Hahella chejuensis KCTC 2396: one gene and its partner. The protein of the gene in region 2 interacts with the protein of the main gene of each other region in a pairwise test. Links are inferred from orthologs where the notes say so. Each region holds a gene or a part of one and is shown on either strand. Other genes may lie near its edges. The genes, in order: HCH_RS19670 and HCH_RS24125.

Region 1 (3,223 bases), 970 kb from region 2 along the record:
CCGTAGCGTAAATTGTCTTCAATGGAGCCGAAAAACAGAGCCGGCGTTTGCGACACCAGGGCGAAGCAGCGACGTAAATCCGTAGGCTCAAGCTGCCGAATATCCACGCCTTCCAGGCGGATTTCTCCGGTCTTGCAATCGAAAAAACGCAGCAACAGGTCAAACAGCGTGGACTTTCCTGCGCCGGATGGTCCTACTAACGCGAGGGTTTCTCCCGGCGCGACATCCAGGTTCAAATGGTCGATGGCGTTGGCGTCCGGACGCGCCGGATAAGAAAAGCTGACGTCTCTTATAGACAGGTTGCCGGGGATTAACTCAGGTAAACTTTTCACGCCAAATTGCGGCGCGGTGATTTCATTCTTCGACTGCAGCAGCTCCACGATACGTTCCGCCGCGCCGGCCGCCCGCTGCAGCTCGCCGATCACTTCACTGACGGAGCCCACCGCGGCGCCCACTAATACGCTGTAGAACACGAAGGCCGCCAGTTCGCCGCCGCTGATGCGTCCCTGGATGACATCCAGGCCGCCGATCCACAGCATGGCGCCGACCGCGCCTAACACCAGAACGATGACGACTGTCACCAGAATGGCCCGTTGTACGATGCGTTCCTTGGCGACGCTGAAGGCGTCTTCAACATGTTCTGAAAAGCGTTGTTTGTCTAATTTCTGATGATTATAGGCGTGAACGGTTTTGATCTGCCCAAGCACCTCGCCGATGTAAGAACCGACGTCCGCCACTTTGTCCTGACTACGCCGGGACAGACCCCGCACGCGCCGTCCGAATATCAGAATGGGAGACACCACCAGAGGCACCGAAATCATCACAATGGCGGTCAGTTTGGCGTTGGTGATGAACAGCCAGATGATACCGCCGATCATCATGATGATATTACGCAGCGCCACGGAGACGGAGGAGCCGATGACTGATTGCAGCAGGGTGGTGTCGGCGGTGAGGCGGGATTGAATCTCCAGTCCGCGATTGCTTTCAAAAAAGCCGGGATGTAGTTCGATGAGATGGTCGAATACTTTGCGCCGGATATCCGCCACCACGCGCTCGCCCAGCCAGGTCACCCAGTAGTAGCGAGTGAAAGTGCCGAGCGCCAGCGCCACGATCAGGCCCAGAAAGATAAGCACATAGCGGGTCAGCATATGCTCCGATTGCGTCGCCAGGCCCTGATCGATGAGCAGCCGCACGCCTTGCCCTATGGACAGCGTGATGCCGGCGGTGAAAAACAGCGCGCAGAGCGCGAACACAATTTGTCGTTTGTAAGGAAGAATAAACTCAAACGTGGCTTTGAGCGCCCCGATGCGGGCTGTAGAAACGTCTTGCTGCATGGGCGGACCGTTGTGGGGTGGTCGGATAAAAGGTTGAAGTTATTTATGGAGGGAAAGTCGGAAAATTTAAAGAGGGAGGGCGGAAAAAGAAGGACTTATTGCAGATAAAGGCTGTTGAGAAGGAGAGAAGGGCGACGTTAATAACATCGCCCTCGGCGCTCTTAGTCAGTGCGCTTGGTGACTTCCAACAGGTGGTAGCCGAACTGGGTCTTAACCGGACCCTGAACAGTGCCGACTTCCGCGCTGAAAACCACTTGGTCGAACTCTTTAACCATCTGACCTGGGCCGAATTCGCCCAGTTCGCCGCCGTTGCGGCCGGAGGGGCACTGAGAATGTTCTTTGGCCAGAGCGGCGAAATCCGCTCCGTCTTCGATCTGCTTTTTCAGATCGTTGCACTGATCTTCGCTGTTTACCAGGATGTGACGCGCGCTAGCCCGTGCCATGGCAGTCTCCTCATATTGACGTGGGTTTAAACGGGCGCATTAAAGCACAGGAATTGAATGAATGCGAGGCTAAACGCCAGTGGCGCTATTCAGCCGATGCGAATTGGCGTTAACCTTCCATTAACCAATTGATTCCTAGGCTTCCCATCTCTTTTTCGGCGAATACTTTTTGCCGTACACGAACATTCAAACCACGAGAAATGAGGAAATTGAAATGTACAGTATTATTATTTGGTTTTTGGCGGCGACGCTGATGATCGGTGAGGTTGAGGCAGCTGAAGTCGCTAAGTTGAAGCAGGATGTATACGCTATTTCCGAGGCTGGCGTCACCAGCCTGGTGCTGCTCTCCGAGGATGGCGTGTTAATCACTGATCCCGCTAATCCTGAAAGAGCGAAAGCGCTGCAGGCCGAAATCGCTAAACTTACGCCACGCCCAGTGACCCGCATCGTCCTATCCCATGAGCATTTGGACCATGTCGGCGGTACGGAGGCGTTTCCCGGCGCGGAAGTGATCTGTCACCTCTCCTGTAAAGCCGTGTTTGATCTGGATGTCGGAGGTTCCGCCCCGAAAAAGGTGCACGCGGTGTTCAATGACCAGCACAGTTTCCAGTTTGGCGGCCGCAAAGTGACGCTGATCCATGTCGGGCCTGCGGATGGTTTCGCCTCCACCATCATTCACTTGCCTGAAGACGCTATTATTTACAGCGCGGATTTGTATGCGGACCGTTACATCATTCCCGGCATATGGATGGACAACGACAACTATCTGGGCGTGCTGAAAGCCCTCAGACTGATGCGGGACCTGAAACCGCAAATTGCGGTAAACGCGCACTCAACCTCCACCTCCGTGCAGGCTCTGCAGGAAAACGTAACCTTCGTGGAAGATCTCTATCAATTAGTCTCTACGCAGATTAACAAAACCATCGCCACCAAAGGCCCTGGAGCGGTCATGGACAATATTCCCCGCTGGTCGCAAGAACTGAAACTGGACCAATATAAGGACTGGAGCAACTACGCCACAGAATTCCCTGCCCATGTGCGCCGCATGGCTCTGTCTATTTATCATGGCGGGTGACATCAGGCTTTGATAGAGCTTTGCAAGGACGCAATGCTTGGAGGAGGTTTGTAATAGTTAGGTGTCCGGCCCATTAGACATAGTCCAATCAGAGAATTGTCTGTATGGCTAAATAAAATACAATTTTTCGGTTTGTATCTTTTTGTACACCGCTCACTTTTCTTCCCAGAGCCGCTATTTCCGAGATTGGCCCGGAATTGAAGTATCACAAGGGATGTATTCGGCATGCTTTATCATTTTGTCGCTATGTTGCGTCTGATTTTGACGTTTGGTGGTCGTTGATGAAGGCTAAACCCTATTTGCAGCAACTCAGGTGGCGCAGTCCACAATTTTGTTACTACTACGCGATTCTAGATTGCGCTATCGATAAT
Region 2 (3,119 bases):
CCATACAAAAACGGCTGGCGCCTTTCTCTTTGGCGGCCTTGGCCTCGTTCACCACTTTTTCCACTTCCAGCAGCTTCTCTTTCTCAAGACCAGTATTGTAGTGGCCGCTCTGTGGACAGTATTTACAGTCTTCAGGGCAGGCGCCGGTCTTAATAGAAAGCAGAGTACTGACCTGCACTTCATTCGGATCGAAGTTCCGCCTATGCGTGACTTGCGCCTGGAATAGTAAGTCATTGAAAGGTAGCGCGAAGAGAGCTTCAACCTCTTCCAGAGACCAGTCATGGCGGATGGGTGATTGCATGGTGCTGTCATATCAAACTCTTGCTGTTATACAAAACTAGCCGGGGCCTGAGATATAATCCGCCTCGACACAGGAAAGTGGACCCAAATACGAGAGAAATTCATGGAAGACATAATAAGCCGGACCAAAAAGCTGTCAACCTTTCTCAGAGAAAAGGTTAACAGCTTACAACTAAAGCATTGCCTGCTTTGCCTCGAATCAGGTGGTAGCGCCCATATTTGCACCGCCTGCTCCACAGACTTAACGCCTCCCAAACATCCCTGCTCCCGCTGCGGCGTCAGCCGGATAGCCTCCGACGCAGTTCCCTGCGGTCGCTGTCTTCGACAACCCCCACACTTTGACGCCAGCACCAGCGCCTTTGACTATATCTTTCCAATGAATCACATCATCGGACAGCTGAAGTATGGAGACAAACGATATTGGGCCAGGGCGTTAGCGCAGGCGGCCCTCCCTGCGTTTCAACAGGCCTACGCACACATTTCCGCCCCCATTCTGATACCGGTTCCAATGCACAAGAGCAAGCAACGTAAACGCGGATTCAACCAGGCGGAACTGCTGGCTCGAAGCCTCGCTCGCTACGCCAATGCAAAGTACAGCAACAAACTGTGTCGCAGGATAAAGGCGTCTCCTCCTCAAACCGGACTAAATCGAAAAAGCAGACGCAGTAATGTGAAGAATGGATTTGAGGCCTCATCCAAACTCCCTCAGCAGCCGCTGATTATTATTGACGACGTCGTCACCACCGGCAGCACAGTAGATGAGCTTGCGCGCACGCTGAAACAGGCGGGCGCGCTTGAGGTTTATGTTTTTAGCATTGCGAGACGCTCCATGGACTGATCGTTTAACGATTTAATATCCGTTTCGACACCGTCTCAGCCAGAGCAAGCGAAGCCGTCAAACCTGGGGATTCAATACCGAACAGGTTATACCATCCTGCAACACCGTTGTGTTCAGGCGTATCGATGACAAAGTCCTCTGCGCGCGCGCCTTGCGACGACAATTTGGGGCGAACTCCTGCATACGCCGGCTGCAGCATGCCTTCCTGCAGCGCAGGCCAGTAATTGCGTATAGCCTGAGCGAACTTAGCCATCCGTTGGGGGTTTACACTGAACTCCGGCCGATCGACCCACTCAACATCCGGGCCGAACCGCGCCTGTCCGCCCATGTCCAAGGTCAGGTGCACTCCCAGTCCGCCTGCTTCCGGCACAGGGTATATCAAACGTTGAAAAGGGCTGCGCCCTGATAAAGAAAAGTAACTTCCTTTGGCGAAATAGATCGGAGGAATTCCAGCAACAGGATATCCATCCACGTTAGCAAGCACTCCCATCGCATCCAGTCCAGCGCAATTCACAACCACTTCCGCACGCACCTGGCAGGGCGCCGCGCCGCCAACGTTCAAAGCAACCCGCCCCGCATCAATACGCCCGCCCAGCAGTGGCGCATTGAACGCTGTCATTCCGCCCGCGCGCTCAAAGTCGCCCTGCAAAGACAACATATACTGATGACTGTCGATAATGCCGGTGGAAGGAGAGTGCAGCGCGCCGACAGAACTTAACTCGGGCTCCATCGCCAGGGCTTGGGCCTGGGTCAACCACTGCAAGTCCGTCACGCCATTGGCGGCAGCCGTCTCAGATATTTGCTGCAAGGCATCCATCTGTTCAGGGTGAGTTGCAACAATGAGCTTCCCGCAACGCTTATGAGGAATCCCGCGAGAAGCGCAGTATTCGTACAACAACGCTTTACCTCTTACGCAGGTTTCGGCTTTCAGGCTGCCTTGCGGATAGTAGATACCTGCATGAATCACTTCACTATTGCGAGATGATATACCGGAGCCAATAAGACTCTCGCGCTCCAACAGCAGCACATCCTGTCCACCTTCCGCCAAAGCTTTGGCGACGCTTAGTCCCACGACGCCTGCGCCAATCACTACAATGGATGTTTCAAAAAGCTCCATAATCAGTTCGTCGCTCTCATCTGCTTAATGATTGATATAAACGGAAAAATTGGCCGAACAGATAGAATTTATCCTAGAATTGGAAGCCCCGGAAGCCCTTACAGCAGGACCCGGCGTTCTCCCGCCTTGCCAGCAACCCAAAAGGACCCGCGCAGTGAGCGACGTCAATGCCTCAGATTCACTCTTTTTTCGAATAGCGCCTTACCTGGGGCTGGCGGGAACGTCATTATTTTGGGCGGGCAACGCACTGGTGGCGCGCGGTTTCAATGACAGCATTCCTCCTTTGGCGCTGTCATTCCATCGCTGGCTGGTTTGTGCGCTCCTTATCTCACCATTTATTTTACGGGCTTTCCTGCGCCATAAAGACATCATCAAGCAGCACTGGGGCAAGATTGGCGTGCTCGCTTTTCTCGGCGTGGCGACCTACAACTCGCTGCTGTATACCTCCGCGCAATTCACCTCTGCGCTCAATATTACGCTGGTGAACTCGTTATTGCCGGTAGCGACTCTGGTCTTGGCGATGCCTTTGCTTGGCCAGCGCCTGAACCTTAAAAGCGGGGTCGGCGTGTTGTTCGCCTTTCTCGGCGCGTTATACGTGATACTACATGGGGAACCAAGCGCATTGCTCTCTTTGCAGATGAACGCCGGCGACAGCATCATGGCGGCGGCGATGGTTATTTGGTCACTGTATTCAGTTTTATTGAGGAAATGGGCCATCCCTATCCCCGGCTTCGACCTGTTCGCTATCTTGCTGGGATTGGGGCTGCCGATGATCCTGCCCTTTTATGTACTGGAGCATCATATTAAAGGCGGATTCGAATGGAGTTATGACTTAGCGGCGGTTATCGCTTACGTGGCGATATT

Evidence for each region.
Region 1: the proteins of HCH_RS24125 (region 2) and HCH_RS19670 interact in binary tests that used the Escherichia coli proteins (3 or more experiments, as listed by UniProt). The link is inferred for Hahella chejuensis KCTC 2396 from one-to-one orthologs.

The regions. Positions count from the first base shown.
Region 1 is NC_007645.1:4,536,857-4,540,079, reverse strand. What follows is about bases 137-3,038. They hold HCH_RS19670 (peptidylprolyl isomerase), read right to left. Parts: upstream 1,778-3,038; coding sequence 1,496-1,777; downstream 137-1,495. Other genes in these bases: HCH_RS19665 (MBL fold metallo-hydrolase), read left to right, coding at 1,992-2,852; HCH_RS19675 (ABC transporter transmembrane domain-containing protein), read right to left, coding at 137-1,334. In the rest of the region: more of HCH_RS19675, read right to left, coding at 1-136; HCH_RS32580 (DUF4123 domain-containing protein), read left to right, coding at 3,050-3,223. UniProt on the Escherichia coli protein: PPIases accelerate the folding of proteins. It prefers amino acid residues with hydrophobic side chains like leucine and phenylalanine in the P1 position of the peptides substrates.
Region 2 is NC_007645.1:5,507,588-5,510,706, forward strand. The notes cover bases 200-2,997. They hold HCH_RS24125 (NAD(P)/FAD-dependent oxidoreductase), read right to left. Parts: upstream 2,256-2,997; coding sequence 1,143-2,255; downstream 200-1,142. Other genes in these bases: bioB (biotin synthase BioB), read right to left, coding at 200-301; HCH_RS33955 (ComF family protein), read left to right, coding at 404-1,138; HCH_RS24130 (DMT family transporter), read left to right, coding at 2,410-2,997. In the rest of the region: more of bioB, read right to left, coding at 1-199; more of HCH_RS24130, read left to right, coding at 2,998-3,119. UniProt on the Escherichia coli protein: Catalyzes the dehydrogenation of L-2-hydroxyglutarate (L2HG) to alpha-ketoglutarate and couples to the respiratory chain by feeding electrons from the reaction into the membrane quinone pool.